DNA from 4 places in the Peribacillus sp. V2I11 genome. Region 3 is predicted to be linked to each of the others. Evidence: riboswitches for the same ligand, from Rfam matches in the RefSeq annotation. Region 3 holds a riboswitch; each other region holds the start of a gene.

Region 1 (7,803 bases), 2.6 Mb from region 3:
ACTGCCGAAGGTGGTACAGAGTAAATGAAGCAGATAGATGGAGGGAAAGATTGCACTCTTACCCGGGGAGGTCTGATGACAGCCAAGTACACTTGGTAACCTGTCCAGTGATGGACAGCTGAATCATCAGAAGTCAGCAGAGGTCATAGTACTTGTCTACTCGAGAAGATAAGGAAGGACCGAACAGATTAAGGAGGATGAATACTAGGCGTTCGTTATCTGCAAAGAAGCAAACAATTCCTAACGGAACTTATTTGAAGGAAGAAGTGGTGAATACACGGGGAACTTCAAAAGGGTGGAGCAGATAAAGGCACAAATAGACCATTTATCCACGTAGAAAGGATATCAACGATGTTAATGGAACAGATACTAGAGAGGGAAAACTTAATACAGGCATTGAAGCGTGTAGAAAGAAATAAGGGAAGCCATGGTGTAGATGGAATGCCGGTTCAAAACCTGAGACCGCACCTCGTAACCGAATGGTACAACATGAAAACTGCCCTTTTACAGGGTACCTATCAACCGCAGCCCGTCCGTCGTATCGAAATCCCGTAACCAAACGGCGGAGTTCGGCTATTGGGTATTCCAACCGTTCTAGACCGTTTCATTCAACAAGCCATTGCCCAAATATTGACGAAGATATATGACTCAACCTTTTCGGAGAATAGCTATGGATTTCGCCCTAACAAACAGGGGCACCAGGCGGTTCGAAAGGCAAAGTCCTATATAACCGAAGGTTATACATGGGTAGTGGATATGGACTTGGAGAAGTTCTTCGATAAAGTGAATCATGACAAGCTCATGGGAATGTTAGAGCGGAAAATTGAAGATAAACGAGTTCTCAAACTGATTCGTAAATTCCTTCAAGCAGGCATTATGATAGGCGGACTTTTTCATAAAAGTGAGGAGGGAACTCCGCAAGGAGGTCCGTTAAGTCCTTTATTATCTAATATCATGTTAGACGAGTTAGATAAAGAACTAGAGAAACGCAATCTTCGATTCGTAAGGTATGCGGATGACAGTACTATCTTTGTGAAGACACGAAAAGCCGCCAAACGTGCAATGGGAAATATCTCAAGCTTCATTGAAAATAAACTGAAGCTAAAGGTCAACTACGAGAAGTCGAAGTATGATCGCCCTTGGAACAGAACGTTTCTCGGTTTTAGTTTCACGAAGTCAAAGAAGAACCCGAAGGTTCTACTGGCTAAACAAACGGTGAAGAGAGTAAAGAAACGAATCAGGGAAATGACCTCGAGAAAATTACCGATACCCATGAAACTCCGAATAAATAAGTTAAAGCAATACCTTAGAGGTTGGATGGGGTATTTCGCCCTCATTGATACTCCGAACGTATTGAAGAATTTAGATTCATGGATTCGAAGAAGACTCAGGATGTGTCTATGGAAGCAATGGAAATTGCCAAGAACGAGGGTGAGGAAACTCAAAGGATTAGGCGTCCCATTTGGAAAAGCATATGAATGGGGAAATAGCAGAAAGGGTTATTGGCGCATAGCGCATAGTCCTATTCTAGACAAAACCCTTAATAATGTTTATTGGCTCCATCATGGGTTAGTAAATCTATATGAACGATATACAAAACTACGTCAGACTTAAACTGAACCGCCGTATACCGAACGGTATGTACGGTGGTGTGAGAGGTCGGAGGCTAGGCGCCTCCTCCTACTCGATTTCTAATGTTTCTTTATCCAAAATAATCAGCATCAGAGAGTGCTTCATATATCGTTAACGGTTTTAGGTTCCAACTGAACCGTGTGCTTTCTGGAAGCAAGGCTTACTGTGATCATCACAATGAAATTGACTGCCAATGCGATGATTCCCACATTCAAATCTTTCGCTGCTTGCGGCAAGGATGGAAACAAGGTCCCTATTGTCGAATGACTGAGTGTAATGCAGATTACGATGGCCAATCCTGTGATGATGCCGGCGATTGCGCCAAATTTATTGATCGGATTATTCCTTTTCAGACTAAAGAGAAGGGACGGGAATAGCTGTGTGATGAGACTGTATCCCATAAGAATTAATGCTGACATCGTTTCGCCGCCGTTTAAGGTGAAGTAGACGGCTATAAGGGCAATGACTGGAACAAGGAACTTTGCCAATCGTACAACGTGGCGATCGGATACTGCAGGTGCAAATTCCTTATAGACGTTTTTCGCGAGCAGTGTAGCGACGCTCATCAAAAGCATGGATCCAGGCACCAATGCGGTCAACAATCCAGCTCCGCCGATTATGCCTATAAACCATGGATCAAAGGTCTCGATCGAAAGGCGCAGCAATGAGAGGTCTGCATCTGCCCCAACGAGTCCGGGCACTTTCAATATAGCAGTAAACCCAACGAAAAAGACGAATAATAGCATGAGTGTATATAAAGGGCTGATGATGGCATTTTTTCGAAATACCTTGCCGCTGCGTGCTGAATAAACAGCACTGAAAACTTGGGGCCACATATAGAAACCGAATACGAGCAATATTACGGTGGAGATAAACCATGATACGCTAAGACCCTGATCAGGGAACTTTAAAAAACCAGGCTTGACCGCATCAATCGCTTCAAACATCGGCTGAAATCCGCCAAAGTAATGAATCGGCAGATAAATCCCTAAGAATCCTATTATGGCGACCATCATGATATCTTTAATGACCGCTGTCCAAACTGAACCGTGTATACCGGAAATCATCACATAAATGGTAAGGCTGATTGCCCCCATCCAAACTGCCTCAGACATTGAGATGGCACCATAAGATGCTTCTGAGACAATGATCCCCAATCCTTTCAGCTGCACGACGATCACTGGAATCATCGACACCACACCTACAAGCGCAGCCAAAATTCCTAAACTAGGACTCTTATATTTGCTTACAAAAAAATCGGATTGAGACATCAGTTTATTTTCTTTGGCATATCTCCAAATTTCCGGTAGGAGCCAATAGGATAATACGTAAGACAAAGTAATGTAAATTAGTACATATAGAGCGGGTGCACCCTTGCCATAAGCCCAGCCGCTGCCGCCAAGGAAGGAGAAGGTCGTATAGATTTCCCCGGCCATCAGCAGAAAGACGAAGATCGCACCAAAACCACGTCCGCCCACCGTCCATTGTTCCAAGTCCATATCTTTTCCTTTTGAAGAGAGTATGCCTAAAAATATCGATAGAAGTAAAAATGCTAAAATGATTAAGAGAGCAATATTCATTCCTGGTCACCTTCCCGATTCCTTGGATCCAGTTTATACATGATGCCCAGTATGGCAGAGGTAAGGACCACCCACATAGCCATCCAGAACATATTGAAAGGCATCCCTAATACATATGGTTCTATTCTATTAACAAAAGGTAGAAATCCTAGTATGCCTATAAAAGGAACTAGAGTAAGAATATATATAATCTTCATTAAACAAACCCCTCCGTTTAAAATAAAGTGAAACGTCCACCAATGGGGGTTTATTCTTCAATGCCACTGATGGATGGGTGGACCAAACCGGGATGAAAAATTCATACATGATAGATTGACCTTCTTTAAGAAGGTCCGATAATATATATTAGCTTACACTATTTTGATATAAAATTTAATGCAGTTGCCTGATATATTTTAGCAACAACGCGCAGACAGCCGAACCCTGACGTGTTTCATAAAACGGATAAAGCCTTGAATTCATATTGAGTTCAAGGCTTTATTTGCATTAGCTATCTTTTTTTTCGATAGTTATATAGTATCACCAAGAGTATGAACCATATTGGGGTCAAGAGCAGTGATAGTCGTGTAGCTTCAGCGAATAGCATAACAATAAGGATGAACAGGAATAATCCTAAAATGACGTAATTGACAAAGGGTGTAAAAGGAGCCTTGAAAGTCGATTCGGCTCTTAGGTCAGGCCTTGTTTTTGAATACTTGATATGGGAGATCAAGATAATGCTCCATACCCATATGAAACAGATGGCACTGATGGTCGTTACGACGGTAAATGCATTTTCCGGTATCAGCATGCTTAATAATGCCCCTATTGATACAACGATTGTAGATGTTAATAAGGCATTGCTCGGAACCGCCTGTTTATTTAATTTTTCCAGTTTAGCAGGGGCTTCGCCATTCCTGCTTAACGTATAGAGTATTCTGCTTGTTGAAAATAAACCGCTGTTGCATGCCGAAGCAGCGGATGTCAAAACGACGAAGTTGATGATCCCTGCAGCGACTGGAATGCCGATTAACGCAAAGACCTCTACAAATGGGCTGCTCGTGGCATCCAGTTGTGTCCATGGGTTGACGCAGAGAATGACGAATATAGCACCAACATAGAAAAGTAAAATCCGGACAGGGATTTTATTGATGGCAGATGGAATGTTCTTTCTCGGGTTAGCCGTTTCTGCTGCGGATACCCCGACCAATTCGACACCGACAAATGAGAAGACGACCAACTGTAAAGATAATAGGAATCCGGAAATGCCATTGGGGAACATGCCACCATGATTCCATAGGTTCGTTAGGGAAACAGTTCCGGTATCGGTATTGAAACCGATGATCAAAAGAAAGATTCCTACGATGATCAAGGCGATGATCGTGATTACTTTAATGATGGCAAACCAGAATTCCAATTCGCCAAATATCTTAACGGTCAATAGGTTCAATCCTAACAGAATGACCAGGCATATTAGTGCCGGAATCCATTGAGGGACATCATACCAATATTGTATATAGACACCGACAGCTATGATATCGGCCATTGCGGTCATGATCCAACAAAACCAATATGTCCAACCTGTCACGAAGCCAGCCCATGGACCGACATATTCGGTTGCGAATTCAGTGAATGATGCATACCCTGCATTGGATAAGAGCAATTCCCCTAGGGCCCTCATCACAAAAAACAAGGCAATCCCTATTATCAGATAGGAAAATAAAATGGAAGGTCCCGCCAATTGTATGGCTTTTCCGGAACCTAAAAATAAACCGGTGCCAATGGTTCCTCCTATTGCAATCAGTTGTACATGTCGATTTTTTAAATCTCTTTTTAATTCCTGTTTAGCCAATTCGAACTCCCCCGTCTTTTATGGTCTTGGTAGTGAATGATTTCAATCTGCATGGTCTTGGAGAGGGACGTGATTTTTTCGCCCAGCTTGCCTTTCCCATTGGTTTTAAAGATGTTGTTTTTAGTCCAATCACAAAATGGACAATAAAAAAAGAGATTGGATAATACCAATCTCTTAAAGGGTTCAGAATAACAATTTATCATTCGTTACTCTTCTGTCCTTTTGCCTGAGATTGTGAATCCTTCGGCGCTGCATCTTGTACAGTCTCTCCAGAAGCTGCTCCTGCTATAGTGTCATCCATAGCATTCATCGCTTGCTTGTATGCGGTTGTGAAGAAATGTCAGTCAGTGATAATCTTCCACTGCTGGATCATTCATTATACTTATAAAATAATATTGGAATTCTATCATCTATTATTCGGTAGGTCAACAAATTTTTAAAGGGGAAACAGGCATTATAGGCGATTTTATAATGAACGTTACTTGTAAAGGTTTAAGCACTAGTGATTGTTTTCTACTCATTTTGAATTATCACTATTATGAAATACTGAACATCATTTTTTTAAAATGATATTTTTAGATTGGGGAAATCGCCAAGATATATTTGGTAACTGTTTTTTTCAAAAATACAATTGTATTTTTACAGAATATTTACTATTATAAGATAAGAAAATAAAATTGAAGTGTTATGTAATATTGATTACGATAAAGCATTTCTAACCGCAATAATTAATGGAGAGTCATTCGTGGTAAGGATAGAAAAGCATTACCGATATTGCACCTGGGGGAGTTTATCATGTCAAACAAGGAATTAAAGAGAGGGCTGGAAGCACGTCATATTCAAATGATAGCTTTGGGCGGAACCATCGGTGTCGGGTTATTCATGGGGTCGGCCAGCACGATCAAATGGACCGGGCCCTCTGTAATGCTTGCTTATGCCATCGCAGGCATTTTTATATTTTTCATCATGCGTTCTATGGGTGAGATGCTATATTTAGAACCGACTACAGGTTCTTTTGCAACCTTTGCAAGCAGCTATATACATCCTTTGGCAGGTTATATGACTGCTTGGAGCAATTGGTTTCAATGGGTAATCGTCGGAATGTCCGAAATCATCGCGGTTGGGTTGTATATGCAATATTGGTTCCCGGAGTTACCGGCTTGGATACCAGGTGTGGTCGCCATGATCATCTTGGGGGCTGCCAACCTCATTTCCGTTAAATCCTTCGGGGAATTTGAATTCTGGTTTGCGCTTATAAAAGTCATAACGATTGTATTGATGATCATTGCCGGCCTTGGCCTTATCTTCTTTGGAATAGGGAATGGCGGGGATGCGATTGGATTATCGAATCTATGGGCAAATGGCGGCTTCTTTACGGGAGGATGGACAGGATTCTTCTTTGCGCTTTCGCTTGTCGTGGCTTCCTATCAAGGCGTTGAGCTTATCGGCATCACAGCCGGAGAAGCAAAAAATCCAACGAAGACCGTAACAAAAGCGATCCAATCAATCATATGGCGCATTTTAATTTTCTATATTGGTGCCATATTCGTCATCGTGACGGTTTATCCTTGGGATAAACTAGATGATATCGGAAGTCCATTCGTTTCAACCTTTGCTAAAGTCGGTATCACTGCGGCGGCAGGCATCATTAACTTTGTAGTAATCACTGCGGCAATGTCTGGATGCAACAGTGGTATTTTCAGTGCAGGGCGTATGCTTTACACACTGGCATTGAACGGCCAGGCACCGAAAATCTTTGCCAAAGTATCTAAAAATGGAGTGCCGGCTTATTGTACGATCGCTGTACTATTAGGATTGGGCATCGGGGTTATCCTGAATTACCTTGCACCGCCTCAATTATTCCTTTATGTGTACAGTGCGAGTGTATTGCCCGGGATGATTCCATGGTTTGTCTTGCTTATCAGTGAGCTTAAATTCAGAAAGGTAAATGCCGCTGAAATGGAGAAGCATCCGTTCAAAATGCCGTTGGCCCCATACAGTAACTATGCGACAATAGCCTTTTTGCTGATGGTGCTGGTGGGTATGTGGTTCAATCCGAGTACCCGGATTTCCTTGGTTGTCGGGATCGTTTTCCTAGCCTTGGTCGTGGCAAGTTATTACATGCTGAAAATGGATAAACGAACACCATTGGATGTTAAATCCGATGATGAGATTTCCAGTTAGAAGCCTCGTGCCATTTCAATAAAAAGATGAGTTATTCTTTTATAAGGATATAGGGACATCATCTTGTTTAAGGAAACGTTAACATACTTAAATATAATAGACACTAATTAAAGTTGTGCATAAATTGTGGACAAAGCAAAGAGAGATTTTCTTCCCTCAGGCATTTTCCCAACTTGTGCATGACTTTTTTTTGAGGAAGAAAAGAACAGTTATTGTAGAAAAATGCTCAATAAAGGTATGGAGGATTTCAAGAATTTCCTCTGTTAGATCCAATAAAATTTTAACTACCTGGTGCATTGCCTCTATGTGAATGTTTGGATATAATTTGTAAAATATGAACGGTTTATTTTGCACGTATAAGCTCTTAAAGATTTTCAAGTATAATGTTAAAGGGAAAATGATTATATTGATGTAGCATGTGTTCTGTAAATCGAATGTTTGTTTTTTAAACCTTAATTCACCTGTTTTTTTCAAATTAAAATGAATATAGATAGGAAATTACGAAAGATAAATAAGATTATAGATAAAATATAAATGTTTTTCAAGTGTTGTGAAATTCAAAATAATCCTATATAC
Region 2 (7,803 bases), on a different contig from region 3:
GTTTTTAAATATTGGCGATATTTTAATTCAATCTGGAAATTCCTACTATAATGATACCATTCGCCGGTACAACAGGCTAAAGAGATATGGTGTGAGCTTTATGGATATCGTGACCTCTGAAGGAAAGGAAGGTGCTCGAAAAGAGGCTTGTTTCAAGATTGGAGGAGACCTTGAAGCTTGGCGCATAGTAGAGCCCATTTTCAGAGATATATCTGTAGAAAATGTATATGCAGGAAAAGCAGGGAGTGGTCACTTCTTGAAAATGAACAACAATGGGATTGATTACGAAATGGATGACATTAGGGAAGGATTGGAATTATTAGAAAAAAGGGAATTTGAGTACGACTCTGAGAATGTAGCAAGAGTATGGAAAAAGCGGTTCGGTTATTCGTCCAGGGCCTATGGATTTAACGGAAAAGAGCGTTTTCTAAAGATGAAAAATTAGAAGAAAATAAATAGAGTAGATATGGAAGTCTTCTTGAGAAGGAAAATACGGCCGAGACTGCTTTTGATTTACAAACTGCCACTCCCGTCATCGCATGTCGTTGATGCGCTATCGTTCATTAGAAATTTACAGGGAAAGAGGTAGCCCACTATGCAACGAATTTGGATGGGCATGCTGTAAGGAAAAGTGGGAAGTGAGAAGTCACTGCGTTTAAGAAAATCCAATTAGAGGTTCCTAATGAAAGAACATATTATGTTCATTTCCGTCAGTTCTAAAATGCAAATGAAAGATGAAAAATTATTCAATCAAAAGGAGGAAAATAGAATGGAAAGAAACAATACAGTTATTTTAAATGAAGTGATAGTAGGTTTATATAGCAATAAAGAATTAGATATAATGTTAAATAAATTATCAAATTACTACCAAGTTGATATAGCTGATTTTACTGTAAATAAAGTGAATTCAAATAGCTACAAAGAAATGATTACTTGATTGATAGTAGACTTATGGTCCATTACAGGAATACTTAAATTGGTGAACTGAGAGTCATATTAAACAACTAAAAGAAGGGGCTTTACCTACCCAAACATATTTATCTCATTCAATATGCATCTGTCGTACAGGGAATGGAAAATAACCCATTACCTGTATGATGCTGTTTCATCCCTCCCTATTAAAAATCTCCAAGATTTAAATAGGGATATTGATAAAAAAGGCAATCAAATTAAGGAGATGGAAAGTGATTACCTTACTATTAATACAGGGAAGAGGAGATGGTAACATAGTGTAGATACTAATATTGTAAGGTAAAGGGGAAGAATCCAAAATGAGTAAGGAAAAGAAAATCAATCTAAAGAGGCCAAATAAGTGGTGGGTATGGGTTCTAGCAATTATCGTCATAGCTAATATGGCAAGTGGTTGGGACAAAGAGGAAGTTGCGAAAGAAGAGAAGACTAATGAAACCACCGCTGAACCTAAGGAGGAAATGAAAGAAGAGAAGGAGGAGGAAGTTCCTAAGCAATCTCTATTGCTGCAAGGATTCTCGCAAATCTCACAATACCTTAATTTTCTCTTTTTCCATACATCTATTGTGTTAAAAATATAGACTTCATGTCCTTTCCCATCTTGCGCTTTTCTTAGCAACCGTTCAAAAGTAGATCGGCTTACGCCTAGATATAGAAACTTATTGGAATTCAGAAAAACAGTTATAATTTTGAATAACAAAACTTCTAACTTTATGGACTGTCAGAAAGATCTATACTGTCTATGTTTAAATTTCTGAAAATAAAGTTTTTTCAGATAATTATTGAAATTTTCATTTAAACCCGTTAACATACAATTATAATGGAAATTTATATAAGCGGATGATAATTGTGGGAGAGACCGAAGAAATCGATTCGGCACCGAAGGAGCAATTCCCAAAAAAACCTTGGGATAGAAACTCTCAGGTAAAAAGACTACAATTGGACGCACCTCTGGAGAGAGCTGAAAAGCCACCAAAGGGGAATCCTTTTGATGAAACGAATATTACAAGACAGATTGTTTTGTATTATGTTTCATATCGAAGGTAATCTCTCAGGTAAAAAGGACAGAGGAAAGGTGGGATATTTATCCTGCCTTTCCTCTGTCTTTTTTGTGAGGAAAGGTAGCTTGGAAGAAACTCGAGGAGGATATTTGAATATGAGTCTACAAAACTATGATTCAGAGATTTATAATGCCATGGAAAATGAAAGGGAAAGACAACATAATACGTTAGAATTAATCGCATCAGAAAACTTCGTAAGTAAAGAAGTGATGGAAGCTATGGGGTCTGTCCTCACTAATAAGTATGCAGAAGGATATCCAGGGAAGCGTTACTATGGAGGCTGTGAATATGTAGATGTGGTGGAACAAACAGCGATTGAACGCCTTACCAAGCTGTTTGGTGCTAAGTATGCAAATGTACAACCACACTCCGGTGCACAAGCAAATTTAGCTGTTTTTTATGCCCTGCTTCAGCCTGGCGATAAAGTGATGGGGATGAACCTTTCGCATGGAGGACACTTAACTCATGGTAGTCCTGTCAGCATCTCGGGGAAATGGTTTGATATTGTGTCTTATGGGGTGAGAGAAGATACTCACTTGATAGACTATGATGATCTTGAAGCAATCGCGAAAAAAGAAAAACCAAAATTGATTATTGCGGGGACAAGTGCCTTCCCAAGAACAATTGATTTTGCACGTTTTAAAGAAATCGCCGATCAAGTTGGAGCAAAACTGATGGTGGATATGGCCCATATTGCGGGGCTCGTGGCAGCAGGTTTTCATCCATCGCCCATCCCATATGCGGATGTGGTGACAAGCACAACGCACAAAACTTTACGCGGTCCACGTGGCGGGATCATTTTAACAAATGATGAAGACATGATAAAGAAAATAAATAAAGCTATATTCCCAGGGATTCAAGGAGGGCCACTCATGCATATTATTGCGGCAAAGGCGGTTTCCTTTAAAGAAGCATTGCAACCGAGCTTTAAAATCTATGCCAAACAAATCATTGAAAACTCAGCAACACTTGGCGAAACATTAAAAAAAGCAGGCGCAATTCTTGTTTCAGGTGGAACGGACAACCATATCGTCCTATTAGACGTTCGCCAATGGAATTTAACCGGAAAAGAAGCAGAACGATTACTAGAAGAGGCGGGTATAACAGTTAACAAAAATACGATTCCCTATGATACTGAAAGCCCATTTGTCACAAGTGGCATTCGAATGGGAACAGCGGCTTTAACGACACGCGGTATGAAGCAGGAAGAAATGGTTAAAATCGGAGAAGTGATTGCGGCTGTTTTAAAGAGCAATGGAGATACAGTTGTTCTAGAAAAAGCAAAAGAAACAACAAAAGAGATTTGTAAAGGATATCCATTGTTTCAACAGCCTATAACGGTCTAAGAAGGGAGAAACAACATGGAATTCCAAAGTTGTTTTGACATTATCGGCCCTATCATGGTAGGGCCATCTAGTTCTCATACTGCTGGTGTTGTATCAATGGGGAAGTTCATTCATGAACTATTAGGTGGTTGTCCGGAAGAGGCGAACATTATTTTCTACGATTCATTTGCTGAAACGCACCAAGGTCACGGAACAGATAAAGCCCTACTTGGCGGATTACTTGGCATGGATACGGATGATTCCAGGATTAAAAATGCCATGGAGCTGACTAAAGAACATGAACTAGATTACGAATTTCAATTTGAAGGCAGCTGCCCTTATTTTAAACATCCGAATACAACAGTCGTTACGGCAAAACGTGGGGAATGGCTGGTAAAGGTAGGTGGGGCATCCCTTGGAGGCGGTTTATCTAAAATCTTTATGATTGGTGATGAAATGGTTGATATTCGTTTAAGCACTAGCGATGACTTTTCGGTACTTGCTACACATTACCATTCATATGTGTTGAAAAAAACGTCGTTAGAGGGTGCATGATGGAAATTCGGTCAATGAACGAGCTAATTGAATTTTGTACACATAAACAGAAAACGATTGGTGAAATCATGTTGATGATGGAAATAGAAAAATCGGGGAGAGATCAAAAGACGATCATCAGCATGATGGAAGAACGGTTATTTAAAATGCAGGAAGCTGTTGAGAACGGTAAAAAAGACACCTCTACTGCACCAAGTGGCATTTCTGGTGGTGATGCCGTTAAGATGTACGATTACGTGAATCAAGGTAACTCTCTTACAGGAAGTTATATTAGCGATGCCATGACTTTCTCACTGGCGACATCTGAAAGTAATGCGAGAATGGGAGTCATTGTTGCAACTCCGACAGCCGGAGCAGCCGGTATATTACCCGGAGTATTGTTTTCGCTTCACAAAAATGACGGAACTTCCTACAGAGACTTAGTCATGGGACTGTTCACTGCAAGTGCCCTTGGGTATGTCATTGCCAACCGGTCCTTTATATCTGGAGCAGCAGGAGGATGCCAAGCAGAGGTCGGTTCTGCAACGGCGATGGCGGCAGGGACCATTGTAGAATTAAAAGGTGGCACACCTAAACAAGCGGTTAATGCAACAGCCATTGCTTTAAAATCACTGTTGGGCCTCGTTTGTGATCCAGTTGCTGGGCTTGTTGAAGTGCCTTGCATTAAGCGAAATGTGATTGGAACATCCATTGCTTTTTCAGCTGCTGATTTATCTCTTGCAGGTGTTGAAAGTCGTATTCCATGTGATGAAGTCATTGAAGCCATGTACAAGATTGGAAAGGAAATGCCTCGAACACTTAGAGAAACAGCACTTGGTGGTCTTGCAATGACCGAAACAGGTAAAAGGGTAAAAGAACAGTTATTTAGCAAGAGATCTTAATTGGAGGTGTAGCAATGAGCACAGCAACCGGATTGAAGAGAACACCGCTTTTTGAAACATATAAAAATTACGGAGCAAAAGTCATTGATTTTGGTGGTTGGGAACTGCCAGTCCAGTTTTCAAACATTTTAGAAGAACATGATGCTGTCCGAAAGGAAGCAGGACTTTTTGATGTCTCTCATATGGGGGAAGTGCTTGTTGAAGGGAAAGATGCAGAAAGCTATATTAATTACCTTGTCACAAACGATGTAACAAAGCTTAGCATTAATCAAGCACAGTATACCGCGATGTGTTATCCATCTGGCGGGACAGTGGATGATTTATTGGTCTACAAACTGAAAAATGATAAATTTCTTCTCGTGATTAATGCAGCAAACATTGAGAAAGATTACGACTGGATGAAGCAACATGTTAAAGGAGAAGTGACACTTCGTAATATTTCAAATGACATCGCGCTGATCGCCATTCAAGGTCCAAAGGCGGAAGGCATTTTACAAAAGCTAACGGAAATCAATTTATCGGGAATTGGAGTTTTCCACTTTACTCAACATGTTAATCTGGATGGCATTACGGACGTGCTTGTATCCCGTACGGGTTACACAGGGGAAGACGGATTTGAGCTTTAATTTAGCAGCGGACAAGGCGCCAGCACTTTGGGAAAAGCTACTGGAAACTGGAAAAGAAAACGGCTTAAAGCCGTGCGGACTCGGTGCACGTGACACTCTTCGCCTTGAAGCACGTCTTTCTCTATACGGACAAGAGCTCACAAAGGAAATCAGCCCTCTTGAAGCTGGAATCGGTTTTGTCGTAAAAACGAACAAAGAAAGTAATTTTATCGGCAAAGCCATACTTACAAAACAAAAAGAAGAAGGGGTAAAACGAATATTAGTTGGAATTGAAATGACAGGAAGGGGCATTCCTCGTCACGGTTATAAAGTGTTTTCAGGAGGGTCAGAGGAAATTGGTTTTATTACATCCGGAACCCATTCACCGTCTTTAAAGAAAAGCATAGGTCTTGCGCTTGTATCAGCAGAAAATGCTGACCTAGGAACACAACTTAAAGTGGAAATTCGTAGGAAGATGGTTGATGCTATTGTGGTAAAAGCACCGTTCTATAAAAAAGGATAATCTCTTAACCTTGCACGAAAGAGTAAGCACCCTACAGTAAATATTAATAAATTTTATGAGTGAAAGGAAGAAAAAACAATGACAAAAGTGATAGCTAACCTACTATACAGCAAGGAACATGAGTGGGTACTACAATTAGACGAAAACCGAGTGCGTATTGGAATTTCTGATTTTGCCCAAAAACAATTAGGTGATATCGTTTTTGTTGAAAATCCGGGAGTGGGTGATGAAGTAACGGCTAATGAATCAATAGGATCGATCGAGTCGGTTAAAACAGCTTCTGAAATCTATACCCCTGTATCAGGTAAGGTAGTTCGTGTAAACGAGGAGTTAGATGATGCGCCTGAAATGATCAATGACCAGCCATATGATGCAGGGTGGTTGGTAGAAGTGGAACTATTTAATTCAGAAGAGTTACAAGTACTTCTAAATGAAGATCAATACGAAACTTTTGTGAATGAAGGGGAGGAATAAAATGACAGCGACCTATCGTTATCTTCCTGATACTAAACAAGATCAAGAGGAAATGCTATCCTTTCTTGGAATCTCTTCGACAGAGGAGCTGTTTGAAGATCTCCCGAATGATATTCGTCTGGAAGAGGAGTTAAACATCCCTAATGCAATTCCTGAACCACTTCTGTTGAAAAAGATGCATCAGCTTGCTTCGCAAAACAAACATGCCAATCAAAATCCAATCTTTCTTGGTGCGGGTACTTATGATCATTACATTCCAAGTGTTGTGAATCATATGATTTCCCGTTCTGAATTTTATACAGCTTATACCCCTTACCAGCCAGAAATTAGCCAGGGAGAATTACAAGCCATTTTTGAATTTCAAACCATGGTATGTGAGCTGACAGGAATGGATGTTGCAAATTCTTCCATGTACGATGGCTTTACTTCCCTTGCAGAAGCAGCATCACTTGCAGTTGTATCAACAAGACGTTCGAAAGTACTTGTATCAAAGGCGGTTCATCCAGAATCCCGTGCCATCTTACAGACAGTAGCAGATGGTCAAAGGTATACAGTGGAAGAGGTGAATCTTGCGACGGACTGTACAGACTTAGAGAAACTGCAAGAACAAATCGATCCATACACAGCAGCTGTTATCGTCCAATACCCAAATTTTTTTGGTTCCATTGAAGATTTGAAAGAAATTAAGAAAATTGCCGAGACAACAGGCGCTATGTTAATTGTTAGTGCTAATCCACTGGCATTAGCGCTTTTGCAACCACCAGGTAATCTTGGAGCAGACATTGTAATAGGTGATATGCAGCCCTTAGGGATACCAATGAGCTTTGGTGGTCCGCACTGTGGTTACTTTTCGGTTCATAAAAAGTTTATGCGCAAAATACCTGGACGTATCGTGGGTCAAACAACAGATGAACAAGGAAAAAGAGGATTTGTGCTAACATTGCAAGCACGTGAGCAGCATATTCGCCGTGATAAAGCAGCTTCCAATATTTGTTCTAACCAGGCGTTAAATGCGCTAGCTTCCTCCATTTGCATGACAGCACTTGGAAAGCAGGGAATTAGACATATGGCACAGCTAAACTTCGATAAAGCTGATTACATGGCAAAACGTCTTAAAGAAATAGGTTGTAAGATTATGAATCAAGCACCATTTTTTAATGAATTTATTGTCGAGCTTCCACTTCCGGCTAAGGTAGTCAATGACGAGCTTCTAAAAGCAGGAATCATCGGAGGATTTGATTTAGACCGTGATTACGGCTTAGGAAATCAAATGCTCATTGCGGTAACCGAGCAAAGGACAAAAGAAGAGATTGACCAATTTGTAAATGTATTGGAGGCGATTGTACATGGTTGAATACAACGATATAATCTTTGAAATCAGTCGAGCTGGTCGAATTGGTTCAAGCCTTC
Region 3 (7,803 bases):
GGATAAACCGTTCCTAAATCGAAGCCGCCGATCATCCCTTTTTCAAAAAGGTTTTTATTGATTTCTGAAAATGAAGCAGGCAGTTTAATGACAAATTCATTAAACGAAGGACCGTCGAATATCACTTCCACCCCTTTTGCCATAATTGCTTTTTTCGCATAATGCGCTTTTTGAATATTTTGCACGGCCATTTCTTTGACACCCTTTTTCCCAAGCGCGGTCATTGCAACAGAAGCTGCCAAGGCATTCAAAGCTTGATTGGAACAAATGTTGGATGTGGCTTTGTCACGGCGAATGTGCTGTTCACGAGCTTGAAGCGTCAGCACAAATCCCCTTTTTCCATTTTCATCCACAGTTTGACCGACGAGTCGGCCCGGGACTTTCCGAACAAGTTTATTAGTAACGGCAAAATATCCACAATGAGGTCCACCAAATGCCGCTGGTATGCCGAATGGCTGAGCATCCCCCGTTACGATATCTGCACCGAGTGCACCAGGGGATGTCAAAGCTCCCAATGCAAGCGGATTACTTGAAACGATAAACATGGACTTGACGCCATGAATGATTTCTTCGATTTCTTTCAATGGCTCGATGCGGCCAAAAAAGTTCGGATATTGAACGATCACCCCTGCAATGTCATCATTCGCCAATTCCCTTAAAGCAGCTAAGTCCGTCACACCGTCTATAAATGGAATTTCGATCACTTCCACACGTTGCCCTTTCGCATATGTCTTCACAACTTCTCTTGATTCAGGATGAACCGCTCCTGAAATGAGAATCTTCTTGCGTCGTGTCTGGCCTGAAGCAAGCATGGCCGCTTCAGCTAGCGCCGTCCCGCCGTCATACATGGAGGAGTTAGCCACATCCATGCCCGTCAGTTCACAAATCATCGTTTGATATTCAAAAATTGCCTGAAGCTCACCCTGTGAAATTTCAGGCTGATAGGGTGTATAAGCCGTATAAAACTCAGAACGCGATAGGACATGATCGACGATGACCGGTGCATAATGGTCATAGACACCCGCACCAAGGAAGGAAGCATAGTTTTTAAGATCCGCATTCTTGGCTGCAAGCCTTGATAATTCTTTCATTAATGCAGGTTCCGACTTAGCAGGCTTGATATCGTATTCTCCTTGAAAACGAACACTTTCAGGGATATCGTTGAAAAGTTCTTCAGCAGTAGATACCCCTATCGCTTCCAGCATTTCTTGTTTATCTTGCTCTGTCATGGGTAAATAACGATGTTTCATCTAATGACCATTCCCCTCTATTTACGTGGTTTTTTATAAAAAGGTGTTTGTATTATAACGGCTTTCAAACGTTTGGAACGGATTTCCACTTCGACTTCCGCATCCAGCACCGAAAATTCCTTATCGATAAGTACCAATCCCACGTTTTTCTTCAACGTTGGTGATTGGGTACCGGTCGTGACCTCGCCAATGACTTGGTCACCGCTGTAGACCTTATACCCATGACGTGGAATGCCACGGTCAATCATTTCAATTCCCACAAGCTTGCGGGGAGCTCCTTTCTCCTTTTGCTCAGCAAGAACGGCTTTCCCGAAAAATTCAACTTCCTTATCCACTTTTACCGCAAAACCAATCCCGGCTTCTATCGGGGTGATGTCCGCTGAAAGCTCCTGCCCATAGAGCGGCAGTTTTGCTTCAAAACGCAGGGTATCACGAGCACCTAAACCAATCGGCTGAATCCCCTCTTCCTTTCCGGCATCCATAATCGCCTTCCAAAGGGCAGGACCATTTTCACTGTCGCTATATATCTCAAAACCATCTTCACCAGTGTATCCAGTACGGGATACCATCGCGGAGATACCGTTTATCATGACATTTTCCTTGAACTTGAAAAATCCAATTTCACTTAGGGCAGTATTTTCCGATAGCTTTTGTAATATCTTCTCTGCAGCTGGTCCTTGAAGTGCCAGCTGTGTATAGTCACTCGATACATTCGTAATTTGGACATCTTCCGTTAAATTAGTTTGCAGCCAATTGAAATCTTTTTCTGTATTCGCTGCATTGACCACGAGCAGATAGTTGTCCTCAGCCCTTTTATACACAATAAGATCATCAACCGTGCCTCCGTTTTCATAACACATGGCTGTATATTGGGCACCGCCCTGTTGCAGCTTTGAGATATCATTAGTCAGCATCTTCTGTAAAAAGGAAAGGCTCCCAGGACCCTTAACATCGACCTCCCCCATATGGGAAACATCGAATAACCCCGCTTTTGTACGTACGGCTTCATGTTCGTCCTTTATACCAGAAAATTGGACAGGAAGTTCCCAGCCGCCAAAATCAATCGTTTTACCTCCGTATTCACGATAAACCTCAAATAGTGGTGTTCTTTTTAAATTGGTCAAAAAATGACCCCCTTCAGATTTTTTTAAATTAATCGGCTTCATTATCAAAAGCTTTCTCTTGTCATTACGCATCAGATATATCCTGATTCATGATGTGAAAAAAGCACAAAAAAGGACAGAGAAAGCCCGTTTGAGCTTTTTCTCTGTCCTGAAACCTGAAAGTTTACCTATGTAATAGGTTTTCCCCTTTGGTGGCCGTCCCAAAACGGGCGGCGCTCTCCAGAGTTGCGTCCAATAAGAGTTCTTTTGCCTGAGAGATTCACTGCTAAGTTTGCTCCTTCGGCGCTACATCCGTAGTCTCTCCCCTTATCTTCACCCGCATATAAATGGTCTACCAATGAAAGGAAACGAATAAGCCCCAAGCATTGGTAAAACCTTTGAGCATCATGGAATGCATTCACTGCCAATTCTCCTAAAACTTCAGAAACCGTTTGAGTGATCTCCTTCAGTAATCTTGGATAAATTAGGAGCCTATAGCCCATACTAAGAAAACGCGAACTGCAAAATCGATGTACAAACATTCTTTGTAGCGTTTGAAAATTGGAATTTTCTAAATATACTTATATCCTACCCTAAGAAACTTATCTCTGCAATATCTTTTGAAGAGAAATATTTTTCTTACTTCACATATGAAATGTTCGGGTTTTGACCTTTTATTAAGGAAATTATGATTTAAGAGGGAGTTATTTCTATGAAAATCAATATATCCTTCAATTCTGAATGGAATGACGAGTTTCTGCAAAAGATGGAAAATGACGGTCCATGGGGAAATTGGGAGCTTTATAAATTGGCGGTTCAAATGGAGGAAAATCTTATCATCCCTGATTTCGAAGGTTTACAGGCGCCTAAGCACCTTCCGCAGTTAACCCCGCTTCCCCATCAATTGGAAGCAGCCAAGCAAGTGGTGGAAAAGATGAATGGAAAGGCCATTTTAGCTGATGAAGTAGGGCTCGGAAAAACAATTGAAGCAGGCTTGATCCTAAAAGAGTATATGATTAGAGGCCTTGTAAAAAAAGTATTGATCCTTGTTCCGGCTTCCCTTGTCACACAATGGGCTTTTGAATTGAATACCAAGTTTCATATTCCGGCAGTCGTTCAGAGAAAAAGTTATGTTTGGGACTCCTGTGATGTGGTCATTTCATCCATTGATACAGCGAAACGCGCTCCACATCGAGATATCATTTTCAATCAGGAATATGATTTCATCATTATTGATGAAGCTCATAAACTTAAAAATAATAAGACGAAGAACTATGAATTCGTCCAAAATCTGAAAAAGAAATTTTGTTTACTCCTGACAGCGACTCCGATTCAGAATAAGGTCGAGGAAATTTTTCACCTCGTTTCATTATTGAAACCAGGTCACTTGGGAAATGCCTCACTCTTTTCGGAAAAGTATAAAGGGAAAGGCCGAAACATAATTGATGATGAACACCTAAAGGAACTGGTCAACACTGTCATGATTCGAAACCGGCGTGCCGATACTGGTATTGAATGGACAAAACGGCATGTGGAAACCATCACCATTGAATTTTCTCCAACGGAACAAGCATTGTACGATGCTGTTTCAAAATTCAAGCCCATTTCGGACGGATCAAAAGGAAGCGCCTTTTCGGCTCTCACTCTCCAAAGGGAAGCATGCAGCAGCAGAGAGGCGGTCTTTTATACATTAAAGAATATGAGAGATAAATATGATCAGCCTTCCCCTGACTTTTTGGCCAAGCTTGATGATTTATTTTCTAAAGTGAATGAAACCGTTCAGAACTCCAAGGCTGAAAAAGCTTTGGAACTGATCAAGAAGATTGATGACAAAGTAATTATCTTTACCGAATACCGGGCAACTCAGCTTTATCTTCAATGGTATCTACAGCAGAATGGAATTTCTTCAGTTCCTTTCCGAGGCGGTTTTAAGCGCGGAAAGAAAGATTGGATGCGAGAATTATTCCAAAAGAATATACAGGTTTTAATTGCAACCGAAGCTGGCGGGGAAGGGATAAACCTTCAGTTTTGCCATAACTTGATAAATTTTGACCTGCCATGGAACCCCATGAGGCTCGAACAGAGAATTGGACGGATTCACCGCCTTGGTCAGGAAGAAGATGTGATGATTTATAACTTTGCCACGAAAAATACAGTAGAAGAACATATTCTGAAGTTACTATATGAAAAAATTAATTTATTTGAAAAAGTAATTGGTGAATTGGATGATATTCTCACCAAACTGGATATTAACAACATTGAAGAATATTTAATTGATGTGGTCGGCGAGTCCAAAACAGAGGGCGAAATGAAAATCAAGATGGATAATTTTTCATCGTTAATCCAATTCGCTCAATCAATGAAGGAAGGTGAGGTACATGCAGCAACGGGAAATTCATGATTTTTTATTAACTTACTTTAAAGCCAATGATTGTGAAATACTGGATAATACACCAACCCACCTTTCAGTCCAATTGACAATCGAAATGGATAAGGAATTAATGAACAGACCTTTTTATTGGCACTATCTCGAAAAAACAGGTGGTGTACCGAACCCGGCCCAGATGACGTTCATTACCAATGCCGAACAAGCTCCATCCGACTTAAAGGGAGAAATGATTCATTTTGGCTCCCCCCGCCTTCATCAGATTGTTCAATCAACCAAAAAGCTTGCAGGGTATACTAGACTTTTTGAGGATACTCCTCCATCAAAAGGCGGAAATAATCCTTTATTTCCCTGGCTGACCCTGAATGTGAAAATATCCTATCAATGCGACCGTAAAAAAGATACCTTCATGTCTATCGGATTGAATTTAATCTCGGGTGAAATCATGGAAGGGTTTCACCGTCGGGTTTTACCGATTAAGGTCACCCCAAAAATACCGGATTACTCCTTTACGCTTTCACCGCTCATCATGCCCAAGAGTGGATTGGCAAGACTGGATACATACATAAGAACCAGTTTCGAGGATGATGATCATACCTGGGCGGAGGAAGCAATGCTGCGCTGGCAGAGTGACTTAAATTTATTGGAGCATTTTTACAAGGATATGGACGAAAAAAGTGAGAGCTATTTTACCGAAAAAGAAGCCTTAAAAGCTCAATATGAACCCAACATCCGAGTATCCATCATCAACGGAGGGTTATTTTACCTTTCAGATAGGGCGTTGGGATAAGTATAGAACGATAAAAAACAGATGTCCTAAGTTCAGGACATCTGTTTTACTTTTTGATATTTTTCCTTACGAACATCGACAAAGCAAAAGGGACAATGCCAAACCAATGGGACATTCCATGATTTTTATCCTCTTTTCTATGACGGCGCTTTTCTTTTCGTTCTTTTTTCGTCAGATTAAAATACTCGACAAGCTGCTGCGTCAGATATTTAATATAAGCGTTTGTAGACATATAAAATCATCACCCTATGCAAAGTATGCCCGGTTTACGCTTCTTTTATTCCTTCTCTTTTCCCCTTAACACACGTAAACCTGTCGCTTTCCGTTTAAAAAGAGTGTTGATATTGCGTATTACACAGCCTGCTTTTCCAACCATTCTTTCACTTCCCCCGCTTCTTTATCGTATTGAATGATGACCCTGCCCTCACGGCCATTTTTAGTCGTGGAAGAAAACTCTATATAGACATAAGGACCTTCCTGCTTCATTAAGGAATACCGCACCACACCATTAGGATATGAAATTTCCCCCTCGATGATTTTTGGGATCTCTTCGCCCCACTCTGCCATCACATCCTTGATGGCTAGATGGACAAGATGGTCGGCTACAAGCGATTCTTCCACTTCTTTATAAAACTTTTTATCAATGATAAACTGATCGATCATTAGTATCGTGAACATGATGAAAACACTCGCTACAATCATGACCATCGGGAAAACGACTCCTTTTTGATTATTCATCGACTTTCGTAACATTCCTAAAGAAAGGATGGAATCTTCGACTGAAAATAGCCCCTGCTTTATCCGTAATATTTATAACAATGACACTGCCATCCTTCTCAACCCGGAATTCCGAAATGTTCTGCAAGATGACCTCATGCCCCATACCATTCACTCGTCTTCGGACCTTATCTTCATATTGTTCAAACGATGATAATTGTTCACCTGAAAGCAAATATAATTTATTTCCCATTACATCCTGAACTTTGGAACTCCGGACCTCCTGCTTCATTTGCATGGTAAAGACCTCCCACTCTTTAGGATGCAATTTATCAACGGACCCCATCTGGGTGTGAATGATTGAAAAAAGCTGTAGAACAAAAAGGGACGTCGTCATTAAAATCATTAAAGAAAAAAGCATTTCGATCATCGTAAAGCCATCATTTTTTCGCAGCATCACAAATGGATTCCAGATTACCCGATTCATCTTCATAACGTACACACCCTTCAATCATTCCCGGGAAATCCCCATGGGCCTTCCAAACCAATTCATAGGATCTTTTTTTGTAAATGATTTCCTGACCAACTGCTTGTATCTCCCCATCCATGAATGCCGTCAATCTTTCATATAATAAATGGTGGGCTTCTGTCCTTACGGCAATATCTTTCCGATGCGTAAATAACTCTTCAAGAATTGGTAAAATGGCAAGGACCAGGAATATACAAACGGAAAATGCGGCTATCAGCTCAAGGTAAACATAACCTTTACAATTTCTCAATCCTGAACCTCCCTTTACCGATATTGAGGACCAACTTGTACTTTCCCTTTGAGGTGTCAATCATAATCGTTCCGGCTTTTGAAGCGTTTCCATACTGATTAAAATGAAAGCTGAACCCCAAAGTGCCACTTGAAAACTGTATATCCTTTGGTATGCTTCTCTCCAGAACGATCCCCTCCTTATAAGACGAAACGGTATAAACCTTTTTGGTATTATCAATATGGAGGTAAATCAATCTCTCATGACTGATGGCATACTGTTGTGCATAGAAAAGATCTTCATGGAATTGAGAAAGAAATAACCTATTTTCCATTCCTTTAGTGAAGCTAGGATATAGATTAGGGCCGATGGAAATCAGGAGTACAAAAATTACGAGGACAATAAGGGTTTCAGTTAGTGTATACCCCCGATTGGAATGCCGTATATTCACTTCTCTCCTACTCAACGACCGTTATCTTTCCATTACTATCCAAACTAATATCATTCCCATTTGGACAGGATGTCTGCTTGAGATAGCCTTGACTTTCCAATTCACCGATACTTCCGGGCAGTTTTGCATTGTCGATCTCATAAGCCTGTACCTGTGCTTGGGCCATCTTCACGAATGCTTCACATCCTTTAGACTGGATCGTGGATTGGTTCTTCGTGATATTGGGGATTGTTATAATCAAAAGGATGGATATTACCAGTAAAACAATAAGCATTTCAATTAGTGTAAAACCACGTTCATTCATCACTTTCTTCAACATATCATCATGCTCCTGAAACCATCTGAATA
Region 4 (7,803 bases), 470 kb from region 3:
CCAATAATTTTTCGGCACCGCCGCTATCGATGATTGTCCGGGAGTCGACTTGTGAAGAAACCGAAAAAGCGATCCTTGTCGGGATATTTGCCTTGATCAATCCAGTTATGACATCGACTGAAGGTCTTTGAGTGGCTACAATCAAATGGATGCCGCAGGCACGGGCCTTTTGAGCAATCCGGCAAATCGCTTCCTCTACATCAGCCGGGGACATCATCATTAGATCCGCAAGCTCATCGATGATCACCAGGATATAAGGCAGCTTGCTTGAATATTGACCGGCTTTTTCCGCTTGGTCATTAAAGCGGGTGATATCACGTACACCGGCATGTACAAACAATTCATAACGCCGTTCCATCTCCTCAACAGCCCATTTCAACGCAGCCGTAGCGGCTTTTACATCGGTTATGACTGGACTGACCAAATGCGGGATCCGGTTATATGGGGCAAGCTCGACCATTTTCGGATCGATCAACAGTAATTTCAACTCCTGCGGCGTCGCTTTATACAGCAAGCTGACCAGCATGGTGTTGATACAGACACTTTTCCCCGATCCCGTTTGCCCGGCTATCAATCCATGCGGCATCTTTCTCAAATCCGTGATAATCGGCTGACCGGATATATCGAGTCCTAAAGCCACAGCAAGCGGTGATTCATGCTCTTGAAACTCAGTACTTTCCAAAACCTCCCGCAAAAATACCGGTTTGCTTTTCCTGTTCGGAATCTCGATGCCAATTGTATGTTTACCCGGAATAGGCGCTTCCATCCGCATATCCTGAGCAGCAAGGCTTAACTTGATATCATCCATCAGGTTCGTCACTTTATTCACCTTCACCCCCGGCTCCGGATGCACCTCGAAACGAGTTACTGCAGGTCCTTGAGTGACATTGACGACCTTAGCACGGACATTGAAATTTTTCAATGTCTCATCAAGTAATAAAGTCTGTTCCTCGAGCCACTCATCATCATGAACAGCATAAGTGGGAGGTGTCAGCAATTCTATATTCGGAAACACATAGTATGGATTATCATCCGCTTCCACGGAGCCAAAAACTGCCGGGTTATCGCCCTGGCCACTTTCTGCTGCCGCCTCTGTATAAACTGCTTCTTGATACCCATTTCCAGAAATGGGGGTTTCCTGTTCAAAGAGCGGCTCAGGGTTCGAAACGATATTGGATTCAACTGTGTTCTCAGGCACGGCGGCGGTTTCTGAACCAACCTTAGTGTCCAGAAAGGTTGGTGTAATGACCGGAGTCTCCTCTTTCAAAATAACTCTGCCTTCCTCCGGTTTCCGTTCAGGAATTGCAGATGGTTTCGCTTGTACTGCCTCCGTTTCAGCAGCATCATTCATTGGTCGCTTATCAGGTGAAACTACTGCCCTTTCCGAATTAAAGCTTTTTTTTTCCGGCATCATTCTATTCATGAAGTCATTTTTTTCCCGATCTTGCTTAAGCATCATTACATTAAATGGGATATGTTTTTTTGGACGTTTATGCTGCACTTCAGGTATTGCCTCTGATTGATCACTTTCAGGCAGTGTCCCTTGACTGACGGATGGTTCAGTTGGTTGTACAGCAACCTCCCCAGGAACCGATATAGCTTCAGGCGGTGTGGCGTCCGCCTGTTCCATGATGGATACAGCAACTTCGCGTCCAAAATCGAGTTGGTCCTGTTCAATATCCTCTTTTTCTACCGCAGGCTCAATTACGTTAGGCTCGCTTACTGCTTCTTCTGGCAGGGATTCAATGGAATTCCTCCGAAAGAAAGCGGGTATCTCCGAATCTCCCCTTTTTTCTTCCGCTTGTTCCGGTATAAGAACGGATGGTTCTACCGTCAATTCCTCATGGGACACTTCTTTTGAGATATCAGGAATGGATACCGGAATCTCGATGGCAGGTTCTTCTTTTTTAAGGACAGGCATTTTGCTTTCTAATTCATATTCGACAATTTCTTCAGAAGGGACTATTTTTTTTTCCGGACGACGGAACCCATAAATGGGTGAAGGAATTTCCGTTGGGCGGAATGGAGTATTTGACGGGACTATTTTTGAGGTTTCCTCCCGATCAAAGCTTCTCCGTTTTGGTTCAGGATCCCTTACAGGCCTTCTCGTCGTTTCTTTGGTCACATTCTTCCCCTGTTTGGGTTCGTTTTCTTCCCTGTTTCTTTCCCTGGGCTTTCGTTTGTTCTGCTCCCGGTCTGGAATGAGCGGAAACTTGAACTGTCCTTTTGGATATTGAAACAGGATTTTCGTATCCGGGTCTGGCGTCTGGGACATTTTTTCCACTTTTTGATTATAAACCTTTATTTCTTCTTCCTTTGACTTCGAAAGCTTCGAAAAATCCATTTTCCTTAATGTCTCTTCATCAAGCGGTTCATCTATAATAATTTCTTCGATTTCAATAATTTCCTCTGCTTGGAACCATTTTTTCATCTTATTTAGCCATTTCAAAACTATCACTCTTTCTACATCTGTAGTATGTAACTAATTCTACCAGTTATTTTAAAAATATCGAGAAAATTTAAGCTAAATTGGGATTAGTATCTTTTTTTTTATCGAATTCTTACTAACTTAACGTATTTCGCAGAACTCCTACCCTATTAAACCCCTTCTGAAATGAGTTTAAACCTATCCATCACGAAATAACATTAGTCCCTAGTCTACTATTTAAATAAAACACCGCTGTTAAATCGCGTTTACAAAGAGATTAAGTTTTCATGCAGCCCATGAAGCAGACTGGCAATTCACTGCTTCATCCTTCACGAAACCTCCGGTGGCATCCAAATACCTGCCGAAACCCACAAAACACCGTTCGTTAATACCGAACGGTGTTTTGTGGGTTCCAGCGTTTTTTTTGTAAACAAAGACCAAAGGGACTATTTCCATTCATAAAAACTGCATACAACCTGCGCCACTGATTTGGAAGCGATCAAAAGGGCATCTTCATCAATGTCGAATTTAGGATGGTGATTGAAATATGCCTTCTCCACCCCTTTCGGTTTACAGCCAATGTAAAAGAAGCAGCCAGGAATCTTTTCTGCATAATATGAAAAATCTTCTGAACCTGAGAAAACCGGAAATTCCACGACCTTCTTAATATCTTTGTCATTCATGCTTTCCAGGCTATTTTTCACGAATCCAGTCAGTTCAGGGTCATTATATAACGGAGGATAATCCGGCACATATGCAAGTTCGCACTGAACATCAAATTCCGTTTCTATCCCTTTGACGATCCGGTGGATTTCCTTATCGATCAGCTGTTGGGTCTCTGCTGTCATATAACGGACATCCCCTTCAATTTCTATACGATCTTTTATGACATTAAAGCTTCCTTTTCCATCGAAGGAGCCGATTGTGACTACGCCCATATCAAAAGGGTTCAACCGACGGCTGACTACGGTTTGTACGGCTGTCACGAAGTGGGCGCCTGCCACAATGGCATCATTAGCCATATGCGGGGAGGAACCATGGCCGCCTACACCCTTTATCGCTAACTTGAAATAGGTCCGTCCAGCCATCGAATAGCCGCCGCGATACCCGACAACCCCTGCTGGATGAGAAGGAAATAAATGGATTCCGAAAACAGCATCCAGTTCATCCAAAAACCCTGATTCCATAATGCTTTTTGCTCCACCTGGGGGTGTTTCTTCTGCATGTTGATGGATTATTTTGATCGTACCTGATAAGGAATCTTTCAGCTCATTGATGCAGTCTGCCAATACCAATAAATACGCGGTATGCCCATCGTGTCCGCAGGCATGCATGACACCTTCATTTTTTGAACGGAACGGGACCTCCGCTTCTTCTGTAATCGGCAATGCATCGAAATCCGCACGGAGACCTATCGTTTTCCCTGGTTTTCCGCCTTCGATCGATACGATGATCCCTAATCCGTTTCCTACATTCGTTTGAATCGACACATCTTTCCCTTTATAAAAATCAATGATATATTGTGCCGTTTTCTCTTCTTTGAAGGATAGTTCCGGATTCTCGTGTAAATGACGGCGAATTTGAACCATTTCCCCTTTACGGGCTTCCAGCATGTTCATTAATTTGCTTTTCACGTTCACGATTATTCTCCCCCTATTTGATTATGATTTGTTGGTCAGGTATGCCTTTCGTGTCCCATGTATAGCATTTATACATCATGCTCTGTTAAATATCATTGTTGATAAACAGCGTAATAGTAAAGGACCCTGCTTGTAGGTCCTTACTTAGTTGCTTCACTAAAGCTTCGGATATTCTAGGTATTATTAAAAAGGATTCTATTGGAATATTTGCTGTTCACATTTCCAATATAAGCTCCCGGAGCTATTCCTTTCCAAAAAGGTGACTATAAATTTAGTTTTATAATCTGGATCTGAAAATGAAACTTTATGATTGTGTGTCCACCCTATTTTTCCTAATTTGCTGAAAAGATGCTGTTCATCTGTATCAATTTCTCTCATAATCCGTTCTCTTCTATAAAGAACTTCTTGTTCACAGACAATACTGCAAGAATATTTTCTGTTAGGGCTGCTTTTCTTCGCATAAATCCACTTGTTCTCAAAGTCCAGGTTTATTATTTTTTGATGGATATCCTTAAAAAGGCCAATATCACAATTAAGTTCCTTTGCTACTTGTTCTAAAGGTTTTTGCATAACTTCAAGTGTATATTCTTTTTTCCTTCGGTCCGTAGGCAAAGAGAAAAACTCTTTCATATTAATCTCAGCGAAAACGGATTTAAAATTAAACATAATAAACGAATCAGCGTCTAATTTGTTTATTATGCCTCAAGCCGGATACACAATTAATCAATATTCCCTTATATTCATCCGTTTTGAATTCCGGAAGCAAACGACTGTATAAAGAAGCGATACATCTTGTTTCCCTATAAAAGATTAAATTTGCCTGTCTATCCTCTGGAAAGAATAATTCAATATTTCTTATAATCGGCATAACTACCTCCGGAAAACCAATGAAAATCTTTTTATAATGCCGGAACTACATTTACCTCGTCTAAGCAAAAGCCGCTTCTGCTCAATTAATTGCAATGGACCCATTCTTATATTGGACGACAAAAAGGACGGAGAAGGGTTGCGTAAACTAACTGCTCCCTTCTCTGTCCTTTTACCTGAGAGTTTAGCTCCATTTTGGTCATGGAGATTTCCCCGTTGGCGGCACACTTCCTGCGCGCTCTCCAGAGTTGCGTCCAGCTGCGGTTCCATTTACCTGAGAGATTTGCTCCAAGGGATGTTTTTGGAACTTGCTCCTTCGGTGGCTCAATGCTTTGCAATCTCCCACAACGTTCATCCGCTTATATAGTTTGATATTCAGGGATTCATTTTTATATTTCCGAAATATTCCAATTATATTATTACCCATTAAATAACAAATATCAACTCTTTTCCTGATTCCCTTGTTGAAGTTAAGGAGACTCTACTAAACTTTAAAAGGACCGCTGCCAGATGCTGACACGGTCCTTTTGTGATTCAATATATTATTGTTCACGCTTTTTGTTTTTACCCATAATGAAGATGGGCTCCAACTCATTTTCTTCATAAAGGAATGATAGAGCCGTAATCGGAACATGACCGCTGGCAAAGAAGCTCATCGCCATTTGCGCAAGAATATCATAGCCCGTATCATTCTTCACATCGGCAATGATGATGACATCCTGATGGGGAATGGCCACAGCCATGGTTCCCTCGATCTTGTCCTTCATTTCCCGAAGCCAGGATTCATTCAGGATCCTGCTGGCATCATATCCATCATTCGTGTTCAAAAAATAAAATGCATTATCTGCAACGATATCCGACTTCATTTCAGTGGATAGGGAACGGGCATTGAAAAGGGCAATTTCACGGATCCTGTCACCCTGCCAATTTTCCCGTTGAATCATCTTTTCATCTATGAGACGGTAAGTTTTCCCTAAATCAAGGGCATAAAAAATCCGGGTTTCAGCCGTATGCTCATCGAATAAAAATGGATTTCCTTCTTCGGATTCCATTGGGAAGGAGGTCGAGCGAATGACTGGGAAAATGCATTTCTCCTTGCCCTCCATGCTGTGTTCTTCCCCCATCACATTCAGGGCCTCTTCCACGTAATAGGTAATTTCATCGATGGCTTTTTCCTGTACGTTTTCATAGTTAGCAAGTACAGGAGGCAACTCGATGGTGATCCCTTTCCCGGTCTTCACATTCTCCACCCGTAACGTATCTTGCTTGCTATCGAATTTGAATGTGCGATTCCCATCTTTTAGGCGTTCCTTCAAGATATTTTTCAGCTTCGTGCTATCCATTTTCATGACTGACCCTCCTCTTCATTGAAAAATCCCCAGCGAGAAGGGGAAATTGATTATAGTGATTGTATGAATTCCTCAATTTGTTCTTGTGTTTTGCGATCCTTGCTTACGAATCTGCCTAGCTCTTTGCCATTATCATACGCAATGAAACTTGGTATACCGAATACATCATTAGCTGCACACACATCGATGAATTCATCACGGTCAACATAAATGAATGTAAAGTCAGGAAATTTCGTTTCTATCTCAGGCATTATCGGTTCGATTACACGGCAATCTCCACACCATGTTGCTGAAAAAAGAAAGATATGTTTGCCTTCATTTTTCAATGCATCATATTGCTCAACGGTTTGTAAATTTTCCATTTGAATATTCCTCCTGCTCTAAATGACACCTTATTTTTTATAATCCCATCATACCAGACTCTCCGCGAATCAACCATTAATTCGGATCGGTTGAACGACCGGGTCATCTTATTTCTGGGGCACGGATGAAACGATTTCCATCATTTGTTTCGCATCGGTTTTTAATTGATCTTTATCCGTTTCGGTTGTCAGCTTCACCCCTCCGATCCCCACTGCAAGCTCATACTTTTCTTTCGGTATCTCTTTGATCGAGATAAAGCCGAATTTATCATCAGTTTGAAAAGAATGCAGCACTACATATTGATCCTTTTGTTGCTTCATTGCCAAATATAAAACGGAGCTGTCTTCTTTTTCATTTGGATTGACAAATAATATATAAATCTTATCACCTTTTTGTAAAATCAAATTATTATCATGTTCTTCTACTACCTTAAAATCCTTTGGCAGATAGACCTGAATAAGCCCTGCCTCGAGATCGGGCTGTTTTTCGTCGTCACGAAAAGCCACTTCTGCGGCCTTCATTGCCTTTTCGGTTTGCCTCTCAATACCTGAGCATCCCACAATCAAACTGCTTATTAACAGGAAAACAAGAAATTTTTTATTCGATAATGCCATCGTCATTCCTCCAGCCATCTCTTTTACTCACTTAAGGATACTATTATCCTTATTTATGAAATTCATCCATTTTCTCAAAACATGATACAATGAAAGCAATTTAAATACCGAGGAGGAAAACAATGAAATTAACCGTGTATCTTGCTGGGGAGATCCATTCAAATTGGAGAAGCGAGTTGAGAGATAAGACCGCTGCACTGAAACTTCCTTTAGAATTCGTCGGCCCGATGGAAAATCATGAACGCTCTGATAATATCGGTGAAGATATTCTTGGGGAACAGCCTAACCCCATTCTGAAGGATGCGGCCGCTTCCCAAATCAATAATTTGCGGACAGGTCTTTTGATGAAAAAAGCTGATCTTGTCGTCGCTCTGTTTGGGGAGAAATATAAACAGTGGAATACGGCCATGGACGCAAGCACCGCCGTTTCCCTGGGTAAACCGCTTATTTTGATTCGCCCGGAATCCCATCACCATGCCTTAAAGGAATTATCGGAAAAGGCGAGCGTCACGGTCGAATCCGTGAACCAAGCCATGAAGGTT

The links. Region 3 has a riboswitch for glycine ahead of gcvT (glycine cleavage system aminomethyltransferase GcvT). Riboswitches for the same ligand answer to the same signal wherever they lie in the genome.
Region 1: another riboswitch for glycine. It lies ahead of QFZ73_RS07940 (amino acid permease); the one in region 3 lies ahead of gcvT (glycine cleavage system aminomethyltransferase GcvT).
Region 2: another riboswitch for glycine. It lies ahead of glyA (serine hydroxymethyltransferase); the one in region 3 lies ahead of gcvT (glycine cleavage system aminomethyltransferase GcvT).
Region 4: another riboswitch for glycine. It lies ahead of QFZ73_RS18370 (hypothetical protein); the one in region 3 lies ahead of gcvT (glycine cleavage system aminomethyltransferase GcvT).

Annotation. Positions count from the first base shown of each region.
Region 1 covers NZ_JAUSYW010000001.1:1,647,047-1,654,849, reverse strand. Annotated here, with positions in the region: gene QFZ73_RS07960 (hypothetical protein) at 153-308, shown strand; partial or broken gene ltrA (group II intron reverse transcriptase/maturase) at 352-1,614, shown strand; gene QFZ73_RS07950 (sodium:solute symporter family protein) at 1,734-3,212, opposite strand; gene QFZ73_RS07945 (DUF3311 domain-containing protein) at 3,209-3,409, opposite strand; gene QFZ73_RS07940 (amino acid permease) at 3,703-5,043, opposite strand; glycine riboswitch at 5,248-5,326, opposite strand; gene QFZ73_RS07935 (amino acid permease) at 5,839-7,227, shown strand.
Region 2 covers NZ_JAUSYW010000002.1:145,119-152,921, reverse strand. Annotated here, with positions in the region: partial or broken gene gnd (phosphogluconate dehydrogenase (NAD(+)-dependent, decarboxylating)) at 1-642, shown strand, start outside; gene QFZ73_RS27290 (hypothetical protein) at 683-937, shown strand; gene QFZ73_RS27285 (hypothetical protein) at 1,272-1,550, shown strand; glycine riboswitch at 1,810-1,915, shown strand; glycine riboswitch at 1,918-2,040, shown strand; gene glyA (serine hydroxymethyltransferase) at 2,126-3,376, shown strand; gene QFZ73_RS27275 (serine dehydratase beta chain) at 3,392-3,910, shown strand; gene sdaAA (L-serine ammonia-lyase, iron-sulfur-dependent, subunit alpha) at 3,910-4,791, shown strand; partial or broken gene gcvT (glycine cleavage system aminomethyltransferase GcvT) at 4,806-5,919, shown strand; gene gcvH (glycine cleavage system protein GcvH) at 5,998-6,393, shown strand; gene gcvPA (aminomethyl-transferring glycine dehydrogenase subunit GcvPA) at 6,395-7,747, shown strand; gene gcvPB (aminomethyl-transferring glycine dehydrogenase subunit GcvPB) at 7,740-7,803, shown strand, end outside.
Region 3 covers NZ_JAUSYW010000001.1:4,220,268-4,228,070, reverse strand. Annotated here, with positions in the region: gene gcvPA (aminomethyl-transferring glycine dehydrogenase subunit GcvPA) at 1-1,250, opposite strand, end outside; gene gcvT (glycine cleavage system aminomethyltransferase GcvT) at 1,268-2,374, opposite strand; glycine riboswitch at 2,516-2,599, opposite strand; glycine riboswitch at 2,603-2,690, opposite strand; gene QFZ73_RS20675 (DEAD/DEAH box helicase) at 3,066-4,754, shown strand; gene QFZ73_RS20670 (YqhG family protein) at 4,732-5,529, shown strand; gene QFZ73_RS20665 (YqzE family protein) at 5,576-5,761, opposite strand; gene comGG (competence type IV pilus minor pilin ComGG) at 5,881-6,267, opposite strand; gene comGF (competence type IV pilus minor pilin ComGF) at 6,260-6,739, opposite strand; gene QFZ73_RS20650 (hypothetical protein) at 6,687-7,025, opposite strand; gene comGD (competence type IV pilus minor pilin ComGD) at 7,012-7,455, opposite strand; gene comGC (competence type IV pilus major pilin ComGC) at 7,463-7,803, opposite strand, start outside.
Region 4 covers NZ_JAUSYW010000001.1:3,749,138-3,756,940, reverse strand. Annotated here, with positions in the region: gene QFZ73_RS18380 (DNA translocase FtsK) at 1-2,449, opposite strand, end outside; gene QFZ73_RS18375 (amidohydrolase) at 2,875-4,062, opposite strand; gene QFZ73_RS18370 (hypothetical protein) at 4,264-4,698, opposite strand; glycine riboswitch at 5,090-5,191, opposite strand; gene QFZ73_RS18365 (DUF1444 domain-containing protein) at 5,478-6,284, opposite strand; gene QFZ73_RS18360 (thioredoxin family protein) at 6,335-6,646, opposite strand; gene QFZ73_RS18355 (hypothetical protein) at 6,755-7,261, opposite strand; gene QFZ73_RS18350 (YtoQ family protein) at 7,384-7,803, shown strand, end outside.